2 regions of the Sanguibacter sp. Leaf3 genome follow, and region 2 is predicted to be linked to the other one. Evidence: predicted binding sites of a transcription regulator. Region 2 holds the regulator's gene; the other holds the start of a gene.
The links. Region 2 encodes HrcA, which represses chaperone genes, less so after heat shock. Its sites were predicted from a motif close to TTNGCACTCGNNNNNNNCGAGTGCNAA; they were not measured.
Positions count from the first base shown of each region.

Region 1: the regulator HrcA is predicted to act here: its motif matches at 8,319-8,345, upstream of groES (co-chaperone GroES).

Region 1 is NZ_LMRH01000001.1:939,564-951,082, reverse strand. It holds gene ASG53_RS04125 (DeoR/GlpR family DNA-binding transcription regulator) at 1-145, opposite strand, end outside; gene ASG53_RS04120 (GNAT family N-acetyltransferase) at 522-1,082, opposite strand; gene ASG53_RS04115 (GuaB3 family IMP dehydrogenase-related protein) at 1,107-2,231, opposite strand; gene ASG53_RS04110 (exonuclease domain-containing protein) at 2,338-3,063, shown strand; gene ASG53_RS04105 (RluA family pseudouridine synthase) at 3,085-3,972, opposite strand; gene guaB (IMP dehydrogenase) at 4,083-5,606, opposite strand; gene ASG53_RS20250 (MerR family transcriptional regulator) at 5,715-7,010, opposite strand; gene ASG53_RS04090 (WhiB family transcriptional regulator) at 7,359-7,664, shown strand; gene groES (co-chaperone GroES) at 7,905-8,198, opposite strand; gene ASG53_RS04080 (hypothetical protein) at 8,564-8,950, shown strand; gene ASG53_RS19750 (hypothetical protein) at 8,943-9,107, shown strand; gene ASG53_RS04075 (DUF1684 domain-containing protein) at 9,238-9,885, opposite strand; gene ASG53_RS04070 (MurR/RpiR family transcriptional regulator) at 9,958-10,941, opposite strand; gene phnE (phosphonate ABC transporter, permease protein PhnE) at 10,938-11,519, opposite strand, start outside.
Region 2 is NZ_LMRH01000002.1:279,351-290,869, forward strand. It holds gene ASG53_RS08700 (acyltransferase family protein) at 1-260, shown strand, start outside; gene ASG53_RS20515 (hypothetical protein) at 467-1,474, shown strand; gene ASG53_RS08710 (DUF3097 domain-containing protein) at 1,656-2,516, opposite strand; gene ASG53_RS08715 (DUF779 domain-containing protein) at 2,591-3,007, opposite strand; gene exaC (acetaldehyde dehydrogenase ExaC) at 3,049-4,572, opposite strand; gene ASG53_RS08725 (GAF domain-containing protein) at 4,725-6,107, opposite strand; gene hrcA (heat-inducible transcriptional repressor HrcA) at 6,371-7,396, shown strand; gene dnaJ (molecular chaperone DnaJ) at 7,556-8,674, shown strand; gene ASG53_RS08740 (16S rRNA (uracil(1498)-N(3))-methyltransferase) at 8,674-9,507, shown strand; gene ASG53_RS08745 (HIT domain-containing protein) at 9,569-9,925, shown strand; gene ASG53_RS08750 (PhoH family protein) at 10,020-11,081, shown strand; gene ybeY (rRNA maturation RNase YbeY) at 11,078-11,519, shown strand, end outside.

The DNA of each region.
Region 1 (11,519 bases), on a different contig from region 2:
CCAGACCGTGGCGCTCGAGCACCGACAGGTCGCGCCGGATGGTCTCGGGGGTGACGTCGAAGGTCCGGGCCAGGCCTGCGACCTCTGCGCGCCCCTCGGCGCGTGCAGTCGCCAGGATCGCCTGGTGTCTCTCGGGTGCGTACACGTCAACTCCATCGTCGCTCGCGTCGCCGACGACGCGGATATCTGTATTCACTTGTATACGCCCGTTTATGTTGGAGTGCAAGCCTCGATGTGTGTGTGCTGGTCAGGCGCGCGCGCTGCGCGGCACGCGAAGGCCCCGTAATAGCTGTGCGGAGGACGGAAGACCCAGGACACGGCAGTGCGCGGCCTGGATCCAGACACAATCGGACATGAGGTGTCGGTGCCGGTCGTGCGTGCGTGCGGGCGCCGTGGCCAGCCCTGCGCGATGATCCACCGGGCGCGGTCGCAGGTCGTCAGAGCCCAGAGGGAGGGAACGCGGCTGCGGGCGCGGCGATCAGCTGGGCTCGAGAACTGAGGGTCTGGAGGACTGGGCCCGCTCAGTCGGTCCGGCGGCCCAGCACGACGCAGGACTGGTCGGTGTAGCCGAGCGCGGCGTAGAAGCCGAGCACGGCGGTGTTGGTCGTGCGGACCATGAGCTGCACCTTGGGTGCCCCCTGGGAGACGAGCCACGCCTCGGCCGCGACCATGAGCGCCCGACCGAGACCGGTCCCGCGCTGCGCCTCGTCGACCGCGAGGTAGTACACCCATCCCCGGTGCCCGTCGTAGCCGACCATCACGGTCCCGACCAGCGAGCTGTTGGGCAGAGCACTGTCGGGTACAGCGCCGTCGGGTACAGCGCCGTCGGGCAGAGTTCCGTCGGGCAGAGTTCCGTCGAGCAGAGTTCCGTCGAGCAGAGCGACGTCGTGCAGGCGCGCCCCGAGCACAGTCGACGTCGGGGTCTCGAGCGCAGACCGCAGGTCGGCCGCAGGGTCGTTCCAGGGGCGGGTGAGCCCTGCTGCCTCCCACAACGCCACGACGGCACGTTCGTCGTCCCAGGTCACCGGGGAGATGGTGGTCTCCTGGGTGGCAGGGGCGGCGGACGTGCCGTCGTGGGTCATCGAGAGTCTCGGGTCAGGCGCGGGTCAGCGCGGCTGGTAGGGCGAGACCACGACCTCGACCCGCTGGAACTCCTTGAGGTCGGAGTACCCGGTCGTAGCCATGGCGCGCTTGAGCGCACCGACGAGGTTGAGCGTGCCGTCGGCCTGGCGGCCCGGGCCGAAGAGGATCTCGGCGAGCGACCCGGCGGTGCCGACGCTCACCCGCTCTCCACGGGGGAGCTCGGGGTGGTGCGCCTCGGAGCCCCAGTGCCAGCCCTGGCCCGGCGCCTCCTCGGCCCGCGCGAGCGCGGCACCGACCATCACGGCGTCAGCACCGCAGGCGACGGCCTTGACGAGGTCCCCGGCGCGTCCCACACCACCGTCGGCGATCACGTGGACGTAGCGGCCCCCGGACTCGTCGAGGTAGTCGCGGCGCGCAGCGGCCACGTCGGCCACGGCTGTGGCCATCGGGGCGTGGATGCCGAGCGAGACGCGGGTGGTGTGCGCAGCGCCGCCGCCGAAGCCGACGAGGACGCCGGCCGCACCGGTCCGCATGAGGTGCAGCGCCGCGGTGTAGGTCGAGGCACCGCCGACGATCACGGGGACGTCGAGCTCGTAGATGAAGCGCTTGAGGTTGAGCGGCTCGGCGTTGCCCGAGACGTGCTCGGCCGACACCGTCGTGCCACGGATGACGAAGAGGTCGACACCCGCGTCGATCACAGTCTGGTAGAACTCCTGGGTCCGCTGCGGCGAGAGCGCACCGGCGACGGTGACGCCCGCGGCGCGGATCTCCTTGAGACGCTGCGTGATGAGCTCGGGCTGGATCGGCGCGGAGTAGATCTCCTGCATGCGCCGGGTCGCCTGGGTCGGCTCGAGCTGCGCGATCTCGGAGAGCAGCGCTGTCGGGTCCTCGTAGCGCGTCCACAGACCTTCGAGGTCCAGGACACCGAGGCCCCCGTGCTGCCCGAGCGCGACGGCCGTCGCGGGGCTCATCACCGAGTCCATCGGTGCAGCCACGATCGGCAGGTCGAAGTGGTACGCGTCGATCTGCCACCCGACAGACACGTCTTCTGGGTCGCGCGTACGGCGTGACGGCACCACCGCGATGTCGTCGAAGGAGAAGGCGCGCCGTCCGCGCTTGCCTCGGCCGATCTCGATCTCGTTGCTCACCCGACCAGGTTACCGTCCCGAGACGCCTGGACCGCGCGGCGGTCCACGTCCGTGTCGGTGGCGGCTGGGATGCTGGCCGCACACGACGACCTCGAGGAGACACCCCATGACCTGGACCGCAGGCCCCCTGCTCGGATTCGACACCGAGACGACGGGTGTCGACGTGAGCCAGGACCGGATCGTCTCCGCGGCCCTCGTGCGCCGCGACTCCGTGACGACCGACGTCCGCACCTGGCTGCTCGACCCGGGTGTGCCGATCCCGCCGGAGGCCTCAGCCATCCACGGCATCACCACGGAGGTCGCCCGGGCGGAGGGCCAAGACCCTGCAGGCGCGATCGACGAGATCGCGAAAGAGCTCGCCGGGGCGCTCTCGAGCGGCATCCCCGTGGTCGCCTTCAACGCGACCTTCGACCTGTGCATCCTGCAGGCCGAGCTCGACCGCTACGGCCTGCCGAGCCTCGAAGACCGGATCGACGGGCAGGTGGCCCCGGTCATCGACCCGCTCGTCCTCGACAGGGCTCTCGACCGCTACCGCCGCGGGCCACGCAAGCTCGTCGACCTCTGCGGGGTGTACGCGGTCGTCGGTGACGGCGAGCTGCACACGGCCGACGTCGACGTCATCGCGACCCTCGACGTGCTCCACGCGATGCTCGCGCGCTACCCCGAGCTCGCCGAGCGCGAGCTCGACGCCCTGCACCTGTACCAGGCCGACGAGCACCGTCGGTGGGCGGAGAGCTTCAACTCCTGGCGTGAGCGCAAGGGGCTCACGGGCCCGGGGGCCGAGCTCACCTGGCTGCGAGACCACCGCCAGACTGGGCAGCGCACGCTCTGAGAGGACCAGGGGCTCCGGGGCTCACCCGGTCGACACCTCCGACGCCACCGATGTCACGGACGGCACCGACGCCTCCGACGGCTCGGACGCCTCGGCCCACACCTCGAGGCTCCGCCGGCTCGTGAAGCTGCGCGGCGCACCGCTCAGCGGGTCCGTGAACTCGATAGACCGTGCCAGCAGCTGGAGCGGGGCCGAGTAGTCGTCGGGGGCCACGTCGTAGAACTCCGGGTAGAAGTTGTCGTTGACGATCGGCAGCCCGAGCGAGGCCATGTGCAGCCGCAGCTGGTGGGTCTTTCCCGTGTGCGGCTCGAGGACGTAGCGCCCCAGCATCTCGCCGCCGTCCCGGGCGACTGTGTCGACGAGGGTCACGCGGCTCTCGGCGTTCGGCTCCCCCGGGACCTCCTGGGCGACGAGGGTCCCGTGCTCCTTGACGATCCTGCTGCGCACCGTGCAGGGCAGGTCGAGCGCGGGGTCGACGGGGGCGACGGCCTCATAGGTCTTGCGGATCGTCCGGCTCGCGAAGAGCTGCTGGTATGCGCCGCGGACCTCGCGACGCGTGGTCAGCACGAGCACGCCCGCCGTGATCCTGTCGAGCCTGTGCGCAGGGCTGATCTCGGGCAGGCCGAGGTCCCGGCGCAGCCGCACGACGGCCGACTCGACCACGTACGCCCCGCGGGGCGTGCTGGCCAAGAAGTGCGGCTTGTCGATCACGAGGAGGTCGTCGTCGTGGTGCAGCACGTCGATCTCGAAGGGCACCCGGGGCTCGGGCGCGGCGTCCCTGTAGAGGTACACGAGCGTCCCGGCGACGTACGGGGCGTCCGGGCCGAGCGGGCGCCCGATCTCGTCGACGACCTCCCCCGCCGCGACCTTCTCGCGCATCCGGGCCTCGTCGTGGGGGAACCTCGCCACGAGGTGCTCCACCACGGTCGCCGCGTCAGCGCCGTGCGGCAGCTGGAGGCGGACAGGGTTGAGGCCGTCCCGGACCGGAAGCGGTACGGGACGGCCTCGACGAGACCTGCTCAGCGGCCCGTGTAGTTCGGGGCCTCGACGGTCATCTGGATGTCGTGAGGGTGCGACTCCTTCAGACCGGCCGGGGTGATGCGGACGAAGTTGCCACGCTCCTGCAGCTGCGGGATCGTGTGCGCACCGACGTAGAACATCGACTGGTGCAGACCGCCGACGAGCTGGTGCGCGACGGCACCGAGCGGGCCGCGGTACGGCACCTGGCCCTCGATGCCCTCGGGCACGATCTTGTCGTCGCTGGCCACGTCCGCCTGGAAGTACCGGTCCTTGGAGTACGAGGCCTTCTTGCCGCGCGAGGCCATCGCACCGATCGAGCCCATGCCGCGGTACAGCTTGTACTGCTTGCCGTTGACGAAGACGAGGTCCCCCGGGCTCTCGTCGCAGCCGGCGAGGAGCGAGCCGAGCATGACGGTGTCGGCCCCGGCGACGAGAGCCTTCGCGATGTCGCCCGAGTACTGCAGGCCACCGTCGCCGATGACCGGGACGCCGGCCGGCTTGCAGGCGAGCGACGCCTCGTAGATCGCGGTGATCTGCGGGACGCCGACCCCGGCGACCACGCGGGTGGTGCAGATCGAGCCCGGTCCGACCCCGACCTTGACGGCGTCGACGCCCGCGTCGACGAGGGCCTGCGCGCCAGCACGGGTCGCGACGTTGCCGCCGATGATCTGGACGTCCTTGAAGAACGGGTCTGCCTTGAGCTTGCGGATCATGTCGAGCAGCAGGCGCGCGTGCCCGTTCGCGGTGTCGGCGACGAGCACGTCGACACCAGCCTCGGCGAGAGTCGTCGCGCGCTCCCACGCGTCTCCGAAGAACCCGATCGCGGCACCCACGACGAGGCGACCCTCGCCGTCCTTGGTCGCGTCGGGATACTGCTCGGACTTGACGAAGTCCTTGACCGTGATGAGGCCCTGGAGGCGACCGGCGTCGTCGACCAGGGGGAGCTTCTCGATGCGGTGCGTGCCGAGCAGCGCCGCGGCGTCGTCGCGCGAGATGCCGACAGGGCCGGTGATGAGCGGCATCTTGGTCATGACCTCGTGGACCTTGCGGTGCGCGAAGTCGCCCGGGGAGACGAACCGCAGGTCGCGGTTGGTGATGATGCCGACGAGCAGGCCGTCGGGGTCGACGACCGGCAGGCCGGAGACGCGGTACTGGCCGCACAGGGCGTCGAGCTCGGCGAGCGTCGCGTCGGGGTGCACGGTCACCGGGTCGGTGATCATCCCGGACTCGGAGCGCTTGACCAGGTCGACCTCTTTGGCCTGCGCCTCGATCGAGAGGTTGCGGTGGATGATGCCGATGCCGCCCTGGCGCGCCATGGCGATGGCCATGCGCGACTCGGTGACGGTGTCCATCGCTGCGGAGAGCATCGGGATCGACACCGAGATCTCTCGCGTCAGCCGCGCGGTCGTGTCGACCTGGCTGGGGATGACGTCTGTCTCTCCGGGGAGGAGGAGCACGTCGTCGTAGGTGAGTCCGATGAATCCGAAGGGGTCGTGGGGCTGCGCGCTGCTCGACGAGTTCATGTCAGGAGTCTACGCACCGCCGACGGAGCACCCGGTGTCTGTCCGCTCACAGGACCGGTCCTGCCATCGCGCTCCCCCGGCACCCTCACGCCGGCGCCCAGGGCGACGTCAGACCGCGACGGCGAGGACCTCGTGGAGCAGACCCTGGAAGCTGCGGACCCTGCTGACGAACCGCGACTGCGGGAGGTCGGCAGCCGCGTCGTCGCTGCTCAGGCCGACGAACACCGAGAGCTCGGGGTGGGTCTCGTGCAGGGCGTGTACGATCCCGAGCTCGGGGCGCGAGAGCGAGGTGACCAGGACCGTGGCGACGGGTCGCACCATGGTCACGAGCTCGAGGGCCCGGTGCGCGTTCGCAGGTCCGGTGACGATCCGGGCCGTCACGCCCTGCGAGACGAGGGCCGCAGCGAGGGCGTGCATCGCGAGCGGCTGCGCGTCGTCGGCCGCGGCGAAGAGCAGCACGATCTTCTTCATCTGGCTGGGGTGGGGCGACCTGACCCCGGTCTCCTGCGCGGTCTTCTCCTCGCGGGCCCGGATGAAGTCCGCGATCACCTTGAGGGTCGCCGAGGCGAGCAGCATCTCGGGCGCCTCGCCGGGCTTGGCCAGGACGGTCCGGGCTGCGAGCTTGCGCAGGGTCGGCTCGACCAGCGTCAGCCACCACTGGGCAGGGTCTTCGTCGACGTCGAGCGCGAGCAGGCGCTCCGTCGCGGCGACGTTGCCGCGCAGGACCGCGTCGATGACGTCGATCGAGGTGACGGTCGAGTCGACCGGGGCCGCCAGGCGCAGGGCTGGGCGCTGCTGGCCGGGGTCGGTGTCGGGGGCCTCGGGCTCGGCGCCGCGGAGAGAGCGGGGACCTGTCGGGAGGGAGGACACCTGCGCCGCTGCAGCACCGGCCGAGGTGTCGGCGTCGCCCTCGACCGTGGGGCGGGGCGCGAGGGAACCCTCACCCTGGGAGTCTCCGTCGAGACCGACGAGGCGTCGCGGTGCCTCAGCGAGCGGGAGATCGCCGCGGCGACCGTGGCGCTGGCTCTCCTCGTCGACGTGGGCGATGGTCTCGCGCAGCTCGTCCTCGAGCTGTTCGCTGCTGGTGGTCGTGAGGTCGACGGCCAGTGCTGCCCGCGCGGCGTCGACGGGGGCGACGCCCTCGAGCGCGAGCCTGCGCATGACCATGAGCCGGGCGACGTCGTCGCTCGAGTACCGGCGGTGGGCGCCTGCGGAGTGCTCCGAGGGGCCCAGGCCGTAGCGACGGTCCCAGGTGCGCAACGTCGCCGGAGCCACCCCGAGCCTGCGTGCCACGGCTGCCACGGCGAGGCCGGGTTCGTTGACCTGGTCCGTGATCTCGTCGGGCGTCGTGCCGTCGGCAGGGTCGCCGCCGGTCGCTCCCTGTGCCGGTCGACCTGTGCTCATGAGTCGATTGTGCCGAGATCTGAGAGGTCGTGCCACCTGGCACCCCTCCGCGAGACGCCTGAAGTTGTTCGCTAGTTGTTCATCTCACGTCGAGCCGCGTGGACCGGGGACCTGCAGAGACGCCGAGGATGGCGGGTTTCCGCAGTTCCCAGAGCGGCTCGTCAGTGGTACTAGACCAGAACATGGGCAACGGATGGCACGGTGAATCGTTTCTCATCCGGTCAGCGACTTGAACAACTGCTGGATCGGTTCTAAGTTAGTCACAGATCACCCGGGACCGAGGTCCTGGGCAGATGCACCGACCGGGGTCTATCGCCCCTCATCGACACTCAGAAGGACGGTACGACCATGACTGAGCTCTCTCGCCTCCCCGGCCCCGTGATGGACCTCTGGGAGTGGCAGTACCAGGGTTCGTGCCGCGACGTCGACGACACGCTGTTCTTCCACCCGGAGGGCGAGCGCGGCGCCGCACGCCGCCGCCGCGCCGAGGCCGCCAAGGCCATCTGCCACGGGTGCCCGGTCATGATGGAGTGCCGCGAGGCCTCGCTCCGAGTCCGTGAGCCCTACGGCGTCTGGGGCGGCCTCAGCGAAGACGAGCGCACAGCCGCGCTCGCCGCGATGCCCGCCTCGACCACCACACGCCGGGTCGGCTGACCCGAGCAGACCTCCAGCTCACGCTGAGTCGGTCAGCGCGAGCACCCAGAGCTCAGGCGTTCCCGAAGGGCCCCACGACTGCGGTCGTGGGGCCCTTCACGTCGTGGGGTCTTTCTGGTCGTCGGGCCCGACTCTCGTCGTCCGGCCCTCTCCAGGTCGCTGAAGCCGGGGCCCGTCCCGGCATGCAGAAGGGCCCCACGACCATCGGTCGTGGGGCCCTTCGTCACGCGTGGTGCGTGATCAGCCGATCACTGCGAGCACGTCGCGGGCGGAGAGGATGAGGAACTCCTCGCCGTCGTACTTGACCTCGGTGCCGCCGTACTTGCTGTAGATGACCTTGTCACCGACAGAGACGTCGAGCGGGACGCGGTTGCCGTTGTCGTCGATACGACCGGGGCCGACTGCCAGGACCTCGCCCTCCTGGGGCTTCTCCTTGGCGGTGTCAGGGATAACGAGACCGGAGGGCGTGGTCAGCTCGACTTCGAGAGTCTTGACGACGATCCGGTCCTCGAGCGGCTTGATGGAGACCGACACGCGGACCTCCCCTTTCGCAGAGAAATGAGGGACAGTTCATGGCCGCCACGCTCGCACCGGGCCGCCGTCGCGGGGGTCGGCCAGGAGCTACGTGGAACCACGAGCAAATCTATGCCGGAGTTAGCACTCGGTCAAGGCGAGTGCCAGATCGGGCGCGGCACCAGGTGCGGACGAGGTCGAGGGCGACCGGCCGTTGAAGCCCGTCCGGCCGTCGACGGCTTGGCCGCAGCGGGCCGGCCCGCTGCGGGCCGCTCCTTGCGACAGGACTCGCGCAGAACTCGTCCACAGGCCGGGGGCTGAACAGCTTGCCCCCAGGCGCACCGGAGAGCATTCCCTAGGGCGAGCCCGCTGACTACCGTCACGGGATGCCGACATCGATCGGGGTGGCCGTCGCGATCGCCACCCCAGCCCTCTCGTTCCTCGCTGTCCTGCTGGGGCAGTGGTTGACACGACGGAGCGCCCACGAGCTCGACGTCTGGCGTCGGAGAGAGGAGACGATGCGGATGCTGCGGTGGTCGGCAGAGGCCGCGGCATCAGAGCGTCCGGCGCTCAGCCGCACGGGTGTGGCGGTCCTCGAAGGGCTCGGCGAGTCTGAGCTGCTGCAGGACGAAGACCGCCCGCTCGTGCACACGGTCGCACGGATCACAGCACGACTGGCCTTGGCGGGCAGAAGATCCGAAACGTACGATATCGGAGGCGTCGTGGTCGAAGACGCCGAGCTGAGGACTACGGAGGGAGACGCTCATGACTGACCGGCGCGAACCAGAGGTGGAGGCTGCACCCAGCCCGATCCGCGTCACCCTGCTTCAGGTCGAGGCCGCACGGGTAGCGGTCAAGGCGAACGCCAGGCTCGGGCTGCCGTCGAGCCCGGGACTCATCAAGATCGCCGAGGCGGGGCGCGCGACCTGAGGCACCCGGCCACGGGGTAGGGGCACCTGTCCGCGGAGCACCTCTCCACCGTCTGCACGGTCTCCGGGCTGCCCACCCTGCGGACCATCGCGCCCTACAGCTCCCCACGTCCGACCGGGCCGCAGACGGGTCAGAGCTCCGCGACGAGCTCCTTGCTCGGCGCGCGCTCGCCCACGGGCAGAGGTACCGCGAGGGTGTTGTCCGGCGGGGCGAGCGGGCAGGCCCACGCCGGGTCGTAGGCGCACGACGGGTTGTAGGCGAAGTTGAGGTCGACCACGAGCCGCCCGCCGGAACCCTGGCCGAGGTCTGCACCCTTGATCGTGTCGAGCAGATAGCGTCCGCCGCCGTAGGTGCCGCCGTCCTGCCCGGCGCTCGAGTCCTTGAGCGGCACGAAGATCCCGCCGCCGTAGGAGCGCAGCGCCCAGAGCGACAGCGTCCCCAGACCGTCGAGCTCGAGGAGCCCGACCCGTTCGAAGGGCACCACGCCGTCCGTCCCCGTGGCGACGTCCATCCGACCCTCGGGTGCATCCTGGACCTCGACCTCGAAGCGGTACGCCGGGTCGTAGGGGGCGACGTCGAGGCCGGTGAACTCTGCCTTGGCCTCGGGACCGAGGGCCGAGGCCGGGTGCGAGGCGAACATCTCGTCGCGGGCACGGACCCACAGCGCGTGGGCGGCCGCCGGGTCCTCGGCCGCGGCGGACCGGACCTGGGCGTAGATCGCCGCCGTCTTGCGTCGCCAGTCGGCGACGGCGAGCACGCTCTGCGCTGCGGGTGTCATCAGGTTCCTCCGTGGTCGGGACCGTCCCATGATTCCCGAGGCAGGCCGTGGCCGCGACCGGGTGGGGCGCACTCAGTCCGAGAGGTTGGTGCTCAGCACGTCGAGCACCCGCGAGCGCACCTGCCGGGACCGCTCCCCCAGCCTGTCGGCGACGACCTCGACGAAGGCCTCGAGGACGATCGCGTGCGGGACGCGCGACGTGTGCTCGAGCTCGGCACGGAACGAGCCTGCGGCCGGGCCGACGACCAGGGCGACGTCGGCGAGGGCTGTGAGCGGCGACTCGACGAAGCTCGTGAGCACCACCACGGGCACACCCGCGGCACGCCCGGCACGCGCGACCCGCAGGCTCGACTCGCTGGCGCCCGACCCGGAGACCACGAGGCACAGGTCCGCAGGGGTGAGCTGGGCGGCGGCGATCTGCTGGCCGATCGGGTCGGCCACGCACTCGGTCGGTCGCCCGACGGCCGTGAGCCGCAGGGCGAGGTCGGCGGCGAGCGGAGACGACAGCCCGTTGCCCGTCGCGAGGACCCGCCCGGCTCCGACGCAGAGGGCGACGGCTCGTTCGACGTGCTCGTCGGACAGCACGCTGGTGATCTGCTGGAGGGTCGCGGCGAGGGACTCGACGTGCGTCCTCACGCGGCCGAGGGCCGTGTCGGGGTGGGCCGGGGGCTCGGCGCCCAGCGCGAGCTCGCGGGCGAGCGCCACCCGCAGCTGCGGATACCCGCGATAACCGAGCCGCTGGCACGTGCGGATGACCGACGACCGCGCCACCCCCGCCCTGTCGGCGATCTCCTGCGCCGTCGCCTCGACGGCCGCCGCGACGTCGTCGAGGACGAGGTCGACCACGCGTCGTTCGGTCGGCTGGAGGGCGTTGCGGACCGTCGCGATCCGGACCGAGGGCCAGACGTCGGGCCCGGGGTCGGCGTCGGTCGAGCTGCTGGTCGTGCCCGGGGCAGGCATTGAGCCGCTGCTCGTGCTGGCGGCAGGCTCGACGCCGTCGGCGGTGACCGTCGGGCGGTCTGCGCCGGGACCCGTGGCGGGCAGGGTAGCGCTCATCGTCCTGTGCTCCCGTCGGTGAGGCGGCGTCGCACCGCGGCGGAGACCGAGTCGATCGCCATCGTCACGACCACGACGACGATCAGCAGCACCCCGACGGTGGACCACTCACGGTACTGGGTGTACGAGGTGAGCATGTCGCCGATCCCACCCACGCCGATGAGCCCGAGGACGGCCGAGGCGCGCACGTTGATCTCGAACCTGTAGAGCCAGAACGAGAAGAAGTCTGTCGCCGCGCTCGGCCACACGCCCCAGCGGAGCGCCTCGACCGTCGAGCCACCTGCGGCCCGCGCGGCTTCGACAGGACCGTGGTCGACGCCTTCGACGGACTCGTAGCCCCACTTGCCGAGCGTCCCGACGCTGTTGACCGCGAGCGCGAGCGCCCCGGTGAGCGGGGTCAGCCCGGTGACCGACAAGATGATGATGGCGATGATGATCTCGGGGACTGCCCGGATGAGCGAGAAGAGACCGCGGAGCGCGCCTCTCACAGGTGCGGGTCCGTAGCCGCGTGCGGCGAGGAAGCTCAGCGGGAAGGACACGACGATGCCGAGCACCGTCCCCAGCCAGGCCATCTCGAC
Region 2 (11,519 bases):
CCGCCGTCGGTCCCGACCACGTGCTCGTGCTCGTCACGGGTTCCGCGGACCGCAGCTGGATCGGCCCGACGAACGACCAGATGCGGGCCGCTGCGGCCCGCCACCCCGAGAACGTGGTCGTGGCCGACTGGGCCGCCGCGGTCGCTGCCCAGCCCGACGTCCTCGGCAAGGACGGTGTCCACCCGGCACCCGCGGGGCAGGACCTCTACGCCCGCACCGTGGCGGACGCCCTCACCGGAGCGCAGGCGCTCGTCCCTTGAGTGCAGGCGCTCGTCCTCTGAGTGCAGGCGCTCGTCCTCTGAGTGCTCAGAGACCACGTGCCAGCGTGTGGTCTGCGCAGGCGCACGGTCGTCGGGGGCTCTAGCCTGGACCTTTGCCGCCCCCCTAGGGTGAGGTAGACAGCCCCCGGCCGTGGTCCGACCGCATCCCGCGGTCGTCCGCCGGGACCGAGGACCGAGGAGATCGCATGAGCGACAAGACGCCGGACGACGGCACGCAGGACCCCTACGCACAGTCGGGATATCCGCCGCCCCCCGGGCCGGCGCAGCCGCCCGTCTACGGCCAGCCGGCCCAGGGTCAGCAGCCCGGGTACGGCCAGCAGCCCCCGGCCTACGGCCAGCCCGCAGCGGGCCAGCAGCCGCCCGCCTACGGTCAGCCGGCACCGGGTCAGCCCTCGGGCTGGGAGAAGACCACCCCGGAGCAGCCTGCCTACGGCGCTCAGGACCAGTACTCGACCGGCGGCTACCCGCCGCCCGGGTCCGCCTACCCACCGCCGAGCGCCCCGCCGATCTCCGCGGGCCAGTACGGTGCCCCCGAGTCTCCGGTCCCTGACGGCTTCCGCTACGGGTGGCAGAAGTTCACGCAGAACATCGGCGTGTTCCTGCTGGCCGCGCTCGCCTACCTCGCGGTCTTCGCGGTCGTCGGGGGCATCTTCTTCGCCATCCTCGTCGGGAGCAGCCTCAGCGCAGGTGACGACGGGGTCGGCGCCGCCGGGATCGCTGGTCTCGGCTTCGGTGCTGTCGTCTTCACGCTCATCATGTTCGTGCTCGTGATGCTCGCGCAGGCCGGCATCATCCGCGGTGCGCTCGTCATCACCCAGGGCCGCCGCCCGACGCTCGCCGACTTCTTCTCGACCTCGCGCCTCGGCACGATCATCCTCACGTCGCTGCTCGTCTCCCTCGTGTCGACGATCGTCAGCTTCACCTTCATCGGGTCGATCATCGTCGCGTTCTTCGGGCAGTTCGCGCTGTTCTTCATCATCGACAAGGGTCTCGGGGTCATCGACTCGATCAAGGCGAGCATCCGCCTGGTCCTCGACAACCTGTCGACCGCGATCCTGCTGTACGTCTTCGTCTACCTCGCGAACGCCGTCGGCGCGATCCTCCTGCTGGTCGGCCTGCTCGTGGCGATCCCCGTGTCGATGATCGCCTCGGCGTACGTCTACAGGAAGCTCATCAACGAGCAGCCCGTCTGACGACCTCCAGCTCCACGCGCGACCGACGAGAGCCTGCACCCCCCCCGGGGTGCAGGCTCTCGTCGATGACGCGCTGTCTCCGAGGATGGCACGGCAAGACCCTCACCCGGCAGGACCGCAGGACCGCAGGACCGCAGGACCGCAGGACCGCAGGACCGCAGGAGTGTCTGGACCGGCCGGGTCAGTCGGTGACCGTCACGAAGTCGATGAGCTCTTCGACCCTGCCGAGCAGCGAAGGCTCGAGGTCCGCGTAGCTGCGGACGGTCCCGAGGATCTTCTTCCAGCCGAGGGCGACGTCGGTCTGGTTCTCGGCGGGCCAGCCGAGGCGCTGGAGGATCCCGTACTTCCACTCGGTGCCACGGTCGATCACCGGCCAGGCGTCGAGCCCGATGCGCTGCGGGCGCACGGCCTGCCACACGTCGACGTAGGGGTGGCCGAGCACCTTGACGTTGCCGCCGGGGAAGGCGCGCAGCACGTCGTCGGTGATGCGCTGCTCCTTGCTCCCCGGGACGAGGTGGTCGACGAGCACACCGACCCGTCGGCCCTTCGACGGCTTGAAGTCGGCGAGCGCGTCGGCGAGGTTGTCGACTCCTTCGAGCAGCTCGACGACCACACCCTCGACGCGCAGGTCGTCGCCCCAGACCTTCTCGACGAGCTCGGCGTCGTGGCGTCCCTCGACCCAGATGCGGCTGCCGCGGGCGACGCGCGCCCGGGCGTCGGCGACCACGCGTGAGCCGCTCGCCGTGCGGGTGGGTGCCGCGGGGGCCGTGGAGGTGACCGGGGGAGTGAGCGTGACAGGGGCGCCGTCGACCCAGAACCCAGGGCCGAGCGGGAAGGTGCGGGTGCGCCCGGCGCGGTCTTCGAGGACGACGACGTGCAGGCCGCCGGACTTCTCGACACGGGTCACAGCCCCGACCCACCCGGTCATGACCTCTTCGACGACGAGCCCGCGGTCGGCGGGCACGGGCCGAGAGGTGGGGCGGCGCGCCGAGGGGTGCGGTCCGGCGGCGAGGACGTCCTGGGAGTAGCGGTCTGAGCTCACCGCAGCAGGCTAGCCCCCGCGTGCGACGGACGAGCGGAGCCTCGCCGTCCGTCGCACGCGGGGCCGTGCGCCGATCAGGCGAAGGCGTCCGCCACGTCCATCAGCCGCGACCGGATGATGAAGCGCACCCCCTCGGGGCTCTCGACCGAGAAGCCCGAACCGCGCCCTGGGACCACGTCGACCGTCAGGTGCGTGTGGCGCCAGTACGCGAACTGCTCGGTCGACATCCAGAAGTCGATGGTCTGCGACTGCGCGCCGCCGGCTCCCTGGTCGGCGATGTCGAAGCGCCCGAGGAGGACGTCGGCCGCCGAGGTGAACAGCTCGCCCGCGGGGTAGCACATGGGCGACGAGCCGTCGCAGCACCCGCCAGACTGGTGGAACATCAGCGGCCCGTGCTGCTCCCACAACCTGCGCAGCAGCTCGACAGCGCTGTCCGTCGCGGCGACCCGCGACTGTGTCTCGCCGTCGATGACGACGTCGGCGTCGATCATGGATCCTCCTCGATGGCTCCTCGACGACTCACTGCACGCTCCTAGAAGAACCCGAGCGCCGACTCCGAATAGCTCACCAGCAGGTTCTTCGTCTGCTGGTAGTGGTCGAGCGCGAGCTTGCTGTTCTCCCGTCCGATGCCCGAGCTCTTGTACCCGCCGAAGGCCGCCCCGGCCGGGTACGCGTGGTAGTTGTTCACCCACACGCGTCCCGCCTTGATGTCTCGCCCTGCGCGGTAGGCGAGGTTCCCGTTGCGCGACCACACGCCGGCCCCGAGGCCGTAGAGCGTGTCGTTCGCCTTCGCGATGGCGTCGGCGTAGTCGTCGAAGCTCGTCACCGCGACCACCGGTCCGAAGATCTCCTCCTGGAAGATCCGCATCGAGTTCTGCCCCTCGAAGATCGTCGGTGCGACGTAGTAGCCGTCGGTGAGATCACCGCCGAGGTCGACGCGTTCCCCGCCGAGCAGCAGCCGTGCGCCCTCCTGCTTGCCGATGTCGATGTAGCTGAGGATCTTCTCGAGCTGGTCGTTCGAGGCCTGAGCGCCGACCTGCGTGTCCGTGTCGAGAGGGTTCCCCTGGACGGCCTTCTTCGTCCGGTCGAGGGCGTCGGAGAGGAAGGTGTCGTAGATCGGCTTCTGGATCAGCGACCGCGACGGGCAGGTGCACACCTCGCCCTGGTTGAAGGCGAAGAGCACGAAACCCTCTTGCGCCTTGTCGTAGTACGAGTCGTTCTTGTCGGCCACGTCCTCGAAGAAGATGTTCGGGCTCTTGCCACCGAGCTCGACCGTCGAGGGGATGAGGTTCGCGCTCGCGTACTGCAAGATCAGCCGGCCCGTGGTCGTCTCGCCCGTGAAGGCGATCTTGCGGATCCGGGGGCTGGAGGCGAGAGGCTTGCCGGCCTCGAGGCCGAAGCCGTTGACGACGTTGAGCACGCCCGGCGGGAGGATGTCGCCGATGAGCTCGATCAGCACGAGGATCGACACGGGTGTCTGCTCAGCAGGCTTGAGCACGATCGTGTTGCCGCCCGCGAGCGCGGGTGCGAGCTTCCACGTCGCCATGAGGATCGGGAAGTTCCACGGGATGATCTGCCCGACCACGCCGAGGGGCTCGGCGTAGTGGTAGGCGACCGTGTCGTTGTCGAGCTCGGTGAACTCGCCCTCCTGCGCGCGGATGACCGACGCGAAGTACCTGAAGTGGTCCGCGGCGAGGGGGAGGTCGGCGTTGAGCGGCTCACGGACCGGCTTGCCGTTGTCCCAGGTCTCGGCGACGGCGAGCAGCTCGAGGTTCGCGTCGATGACGTCGGCGATCTTGTTGAGCACGTCGGCGCGCTCGGTGCCTGTGGTCTTGCCCCACGAGGGGGCTGCCTTGTGCGCGGCGTCGAGGGCTGCCTCGATGTCCTCGGCCGTGCCGCGGGCGACCTCGGCGAAGGGCTTGCCGTTGACGGGGGAGATGTCTTCGAAGTACTGGCCCTTGACGGGCGGGACCCAGGTGCCGCCGATCCAGTGCTCGTAGCGGGGCTTGAAGGTGACGAGTGCTCCCGGGGTGCCGGGGGCTGCGTAGACGGTCATGTGTGCTCCTTCGACGACGCTGTCTGATGAGCGCCCGGCGGTGACCGGGCTCTCCTCGACGCTAGGTCCGCCGAGGTTGCATCGAGTTGCACGAGCGGTCGAGCGGTCGAGCGGTCGAACGCCGGGCGCGCCGCGACTTCTCGCCCAGGTCGTCAGGGCGTCGCCCGGCCGAGCCTCACCTCGAGGTCTTCGAGGTGCGCGACGACAGCAGCCCGGCGGGGCGAGCGACCGGGCAGCAGCCGCAGGCACGCTGTCCACAGCTCGACGTCGTCGGCGCCCTCGGCGGTCCGGGCGAAGGCGAGGAGGGTGTCGACCCCGGCGTCGGCGAGCAGCGACTCGCGCAACCGTCGGCTCACCTCGCTGCGCGCAGCGGCGACCCCGGGCGAGGCCGACCCTGGCAGGACGGGGCCGACGTACCCCGCGAAGGCGACCCTGTGAGCGCCGCGGTCGAGGAAGGCGAGCACCTGAGAGGCGTCGAGGTCGAGCGGCGTGCCCACCCTGTAGGGACGCGAGAGGACCTGGAGCGATGCGGGCTCGAGCGCCCTGCGCAGGCGCACCATCTCCGCGCGCAGGGTGACGAGGGCGTCGTCGCGCCCGTAGACGGCGGTCGCGAGCTCCTCGGCGCCGAGGCCGCGCGGGTGCCAGGCGAGCAGCGTGAGGATCTCGGCGTGCCGCCCGCTCAGGACCAGCCTGTCTCCGTCGACCTCGAGCAGCGCGTCGTCCCGCCCGAGGACCCGCAGCAGCGGGGCGTGCCCGCGGGTGGTGCCAGCCTGCCCCGTGGGCTGCGCCGTCTCGGCTGCTGGTGCGGCCTTCGCCGCGGTGGGTGCTGCGAGCCGCCTCAGCGTGAAGCCCGACGGCCGCCGCGCCGGTCTGCGCGCGAGCCGGTCTTCGAGGGTGAGCAGGTGCAGCTCGGCCTCGACGGCGAGCGCGGTCGCCTCGACGAGGGCGAGGGTCGTGGGCGCCACGGCGTCGTCACCCCCGGTGATGTCGATGACCCCGAGCAGCGAGCCTGTCGCGCGGTCGTGCACGGGGACGGCTGTGCAGCTCCACGGGTGCACGATCCGCGCGAAGTGCTCGGTCCGTCGGATCTGCACGGCACGGTCGAGCACGAGCGCCGTCCCGGGGGCGTTGGTGCCCACGGCGGTCTCGGACCAGTCGGTCCCGGCCACAAAACCCATGCTCTCCGCCCGACGGCGGACGTCGTGGTCACCGTCGACCCAGAGCAGCCGGCCGGCCTGGTCTCCGACGGCCACCATGAGACCGGTGTCGGTCGTGTGCCGCACGAGGAGCGTCTGGATCGTGCCGAGGACGCGCGTGAGCGGGTGCTCGTCTCGGACGGCCCGGAGAGAGTCGTCGAGCAGGGTCGGCTCGGGTACGGCGTCAGGGTCGAGACGTGAGGCCGACGAGCGCACCCACGAGGCCTGCACGAGATCACGCACCCCGCCGGGCTGTGCAGGCAGCGGGGGGAGGACGGGCAGACCAGAGCGGGCGGACAGGACCGGCAGCGCCGCCGGTGCGTCCGACGGAGTGTGCATGCGCTGGACCTCCCGTCGTCGCCGGCACGCTCCGTCGCGTGCCGGTCCAGGTCTGCTCACACGATAGCTCCGGGCCGCACGGCTGTCTCCAGGGGATGCGTGACCGCCGCGTGCACCGTGACGGTGCCCTGTCGTAGAATTAGCACTCAGGCCTCCCGAGTGCTGATGGAGGCCTGACGACAGCCCGAAGACAGGCCGATGACAGGCCAGACCGCGCAGGCAGCGCAGAGGCCCAGGCAGGCGACGACGTGAAGGAGAGGTCCGTGGCGGCGAGCGACGAGCGACGGCTGGACGTCCTGCGCGCGATCGTCGAGGACTACGTCCACACCCGCGAGCCCGTGGGCTCCAAGGTCCTCGCGGAACGGCACAGCCTCGGCGTCTCGCCCGCGACGATCCGCAACGACATGGCGGTCCTCGAGGAGGGCGGCTTCATCGCGCAGCCCCACACCTCCGCGGGACGGGTCCCGACCGACAAGGGCTACCGCATGTTCGTCGACCGCCTGGCGGGCGTGAAGGCGCTCAGCGCGGCCGAGAAGAACGCGATCGAGACCTTCCTCAACGGCGCCGTCGACCTCGACGACGTCGTCACCCGGGCCGGGCGGCTGCTCGCCCAGCTGACGGGCCAGGTCGCCGTCGTCCAGTACCCCTCGCTGCGCCGTTCCGGCCTGCGCCACCTCGAGCTCGTCGTCCTCGGCGAGCGCCGGCTCCTCGTGGTCATCATCACCGACACGGGCCGTGTCGAGCAGCGCACCCTCGAGCTCGACGCGACCCCCGACGAGATCGTCCTGGTCGCGCTGCGCGCCCGGCTCAACGCCGCCGCAGCCGGCCGGCGCCTCCCGGAGCTGCGGACGGCGCTCGACGCGCTCGCGGCCACCTTCGACCCCGAGGACCAGGCGCTCGTCGCGCGGGTCGCCGAGGTCGTCACCGACACGCTCTCCCAGGAGGGCGAAGAGCGCATCGTGCTCGCCGGGACCGCGAACCTCGCGCACGCGAGCATGCGGTTCGAGCACGCCCTGCGCCCTGTCCTCGAGGCCCTCGAGGAGCAGGTCGTGCTGCTCAACCTCCTCACCGAGATGGGCGACGACTCCTCAGGGGTCAACGTGCGGATCGGTCACGAGACCCAGCTGACAGGGTTGTTCGAGACCTCGGTCGTCACGACCGGGTACGGCTCGGACGGCGACTCGGTCGCGACTATCGGGTCGATCGGCCCGACCCGCATGGACTATCCCGCCACGATCGCCTCGGTGCGGGCCGTCGCCCGCTACCTGTCCAGGATCCTCGGTGCATGAGGCCCGTCGTGGCCCCGTCGCCCGGCGGCCTGGCCACGACGTGACGCACGCGATGAAACAAGAACCCCCGTCCAGACGTTGCAGAGTTCAGAGCGAGCACCGTGGTGCCGCGACAGGACGCCGCACCAGCCCCCTTCGACGAACGGCAGAGACCAACCAGTGAGCGACTACTACGAGGTGCTCGGCGTCGACCGTGACGCCAGCCAGGACCAGATCAAGAAGGCGTACCGCAAGCTCGCCCGCGAGCTGCACCCTGACGTCGCAGGTCCGGACGCCGAGGACAGGTTCAAGGACGTCGGTCGCGCCTACGAGGTGCTCTCGAACCCTGAGAAGCGCCGGTCCTACGACATGGGTCACGACCCGTCGGCTCCGGGCGGCGGCATGAACGGTGGCGGCGGCTTCGGCTTCCAGGACATCTTCGAGACGTTCTTCGGCGGCGGCCAGACCCAGCGCGGCCCGATCCCGCGCTCGCGCCGCGGCCAGGACGCCCTCGTGCGCCTGGACATCGACCTCTCCGAGGCAGCCTTCGGCGTGCGCCGCGACATCCAGGTCGACACCGCGGTGGTCTGCGGGACCTGCTCCGGCTCGTGCTGCCGCCCCGGCACCTCCCCGCGCACCTGCGACGTCTGCAACGGACGCGGCACGGTCCAGCGCGTGGCCCGCTCCTTCCTCGGCCAGGTCATGACCACGGCCCCGTGCGCAGCCTGCCAGGGCTTCGGCACGACGATCCCCGAGCCCTGCGCCGAGTGCTCGGGCGAGGGCCGCGTCCGCAGCCGCCGCACGGTCAGCGTCGAGGTGCCTGCGGGCGTCGAGACGGGCAACCGCATCAAGCTCACCTCGCAGGGCGAGGTCGGTCCTGCCGGCGGTCCTGCCGGTGACCTCTACTTCGAGATCCGCGAGCGCAAGCACGAGACCTTCCTGCGCCGCGGGGACGACCTGCACTGCACGCTCGAGGTGCCGATGACCGCTGCCGCCCTCGGCACCGTCATCGAGCTCGAGACCCTCGACGGTCCCGAGTCGGTCGACCTGCGCCCGGGCACGCAGCCCGACCAGGTCGTCACGCTGAAGAACCTCGGCGTCGGTCACCTGCACGGTGGCGGTCGCGGAGACATCAACGTGCACGTCGAGGTCCAGGTCCCCACGTCGCTGTCCGAGGAGCAGGCAGAGCTGCTGCGTCAGCTCGCGGTCCTGCGCGGCGAGGAGCGTCCCGAGGGGCGCGTCGCTGCGGCCCACCCGGGTGTGTTCAGCCGGCTGCGTGAGAAGCTCACCGGCCGCTGATGAGCGCACCGGTCTTCCTGGCCGAGGCCGGGGACCTGGGGTCTCTGGCCCCGGGTGACACGTACCTCCTCGACGGTCTCGAGGGGCGGCACGCAGGTGTCGTCCAGCGTCGCGGCGTCGGCGAGCGGATCGACGTCGTCGACGGCGCGGGCCTGCGGCTCACCTGTCGGGTGACGGCTGTGCAGGCCTCCGAGGTGACCCTCGAGGTCGTCTCGGTCGAGCGCGAGCCGTCCGACGGGGCGTCCCTCGTGCTCGTCCAGGCTCTGGCCAAGGGCGACCGGGACGAGCTCGCGATCGAGGCGGCGACCGAGGCCGGCGTGGACGCCGTGCTGCCGTGGCAGGCCGAGAGGTCTGTCGTGGTGTGGCGCGGGGACCGTGCCGCGAAGTCTCGGGCCCGCTGGGTTGCGACGGTCCGCGCGGCGACCAAGCAGGCCCGGCGTGCCTCGCTGCCGGGTGTCGGCGACGTCGTCGACGCGAAGGGCCTCGCCGCCCGCACGGCCCAGGTGGTCGCCGCAGGTGGCACGGTCCTCGTCCTGCACGAAGAGGCGACGCTGCCCATCGCCCAGGCTGCGCTGCCTGCGCTCCCGGCGCTCGGCGCAGGGGCCCAAGAACTGGCTGCCCAGACGCCCGAGGACAGCGCGACGGATTCGGACGCACCGCGTGAGATCTTGGTGGTCGTCGGACCCGAGGGCGGGATCAGCGAGCGGGAGTGCACGCTGCTCACCGAGGCTGGTGCCACGCTCGTCAGGCTCGGCCCGCACGTGCTGCGCACCTCGACCGCCGGACCGATCGCCGTGGCGCTGCTCTCCGAGCGCCTGGGGCGCTGGGCGTGAGCGCCTCGCAGCGCACACGATTCAGGCTGACGCCGCCCGGTCGACCGGATAGCCTCGGAGGATGACCACGAGCGCACCTGAGCCCGACTGCCTGTTCTGCCTCATCGTCTCGGGGGAGGTGCCCGCGACCATCGTCGCGCGGACCGAGAACGTGGTGGCCTTCGAGGACATCAACCCGAGCGCGCCGATGCACGTGCTCGTCGTCCCGACCATGCACCACGGAGACGTGTCGCAGCTCGCGGCAGCAGCCCCCGACGTGCTCGCGGAGCTGGTCGGTGTCGCCGAGCAGGTCGCCGGCGAACGTGCCGACGGGCAGTTCCGGCTGATCTTCAACTCGGGACCGCACGCCGGGCAGACCGTGTTCCACGTCCACGCCCACGTCCTGGGTGGCACACAGCTCGGCGCCCTCGTCGGCTGAGCCGCCTAGACTGAGGCCCCGCACCACCCCCGTCCGCTGCACCCCACCCGCACGATCACCGCACCACGAGCCGAAGGACCGAGCACACCGCCCTATGACAGCTGCAGAGAGCACAGGTGGGACGTCACCCACCGACGTCGAGCACCGCATCGTCGTCCCGGCCGACGTGTCCATCGCCAGCCTGCTGGGGCCTGTCGACTCGGTGCTGCGGGCCCTCGAGGCCGGCTTCACGACGGTCGACGTCAGGGTCCGGGAGAACGAGATCGTGCTGCGGGGCCCTGTCGGAGACGTCGCGCTCGCCGCGCGCCTCGTCGACGAGCTCGTCGAGGTCGCCCAGTCGGGTGCACCGCTGACCGCCGACGTGGTCGCCCGGTCCATCGCGATGCTCACGGCGTCGAGCACGTCGCGCCCGGCCGAGGTCTTCTCCCTCGACATCTTGTCGAGCCGCGGGAAGAGCATCCGCCCCAAGACCGCCGGGCAGAAGCACTACGTCGACGCGATCGACGCGAGCACCGTGACCTTCGGCATCGGTCCGGCCGGTACCGGCAAGACGTACCTGGCGATGGCCAAGGCCGTCCAGGCGCTCCAGGCCCGCCAGGTCCACAGGATCGTGCTGACCCGCCCGGCCGTCGAGGCCGGGGAGCGGCTCGGGTTCTTGCCCGGCACGCTCTCGGACAAGATCGACCCGTACCTGCGTCCGCTCTACGACGCGCTGCACGACATGCTCGACCCGCAGTCGATCCCCAAGCTCATCGAGGCCGGGACCATCGAGGTCGCCCCGCTCGCCTACATGCGCGGCCGGACCCTCAACGACGCGTTCATCATCCTCGACGAGGCGCAGAACACCTCGACCGAGCAGATGAAGATGTTCCTGACCCGCCTGGGCTTCCAGTCGAAGATGGTCATCACCGGCGACGTCACCCAGGTGGACCTCCCGGGCGGGACCCAGTCAGGCCTGCGGGTCATCGAAGACGTCCTGACAGGCGTCGACGACATCGAGTTCTGCAGGCTGTCCTCGACCGACGTGGTCCGCCACAGGCTGGTCGGCGACATCATCGAGGCCTACTCCCGGTGGGACCTCACCACCGACCGTCACTCCACCCGTCACGACGCCCGGTCGACCGACCGGACCACCGAGAAAGGCCACCGCAGGTGAGCATCGAAGTCAACAACGAGTCCGGCTACGAGGTCGACGAGGCCGAGTTCGCCGCCCTCGGACGGTTCGTCCTCGACGAGATGCACGTGCACTCGCAGACCGAGCTGTCGATCCTCTTCGTGGGCACCGAGGTGATGACCGAGCTGCACATCCAGTGGATGGACGAGCCCGGCCCGACCGACGTCCTCTCCTTCCCGATGGACGAGCTCCGTCCCGGGCGCGAGGGCGAGGTCACCCCGGCCGGCCTGCTCGGAGACGTCGTCGTGTGCCCCGAGGTCGCCGCCGCCCAGGCCGCCGTGGCCGGGCACTCGACCGTCGAGGAGATGCTCCTGCTCACCACGCACGGGATCTTGCACCTGCTCGGCTACGACCACGCCGAGCCCGAGGAGGAGAAGGAGATGTTCGGCCTGCAGCGCCGGCTCCTGCTCACGTTCCTCG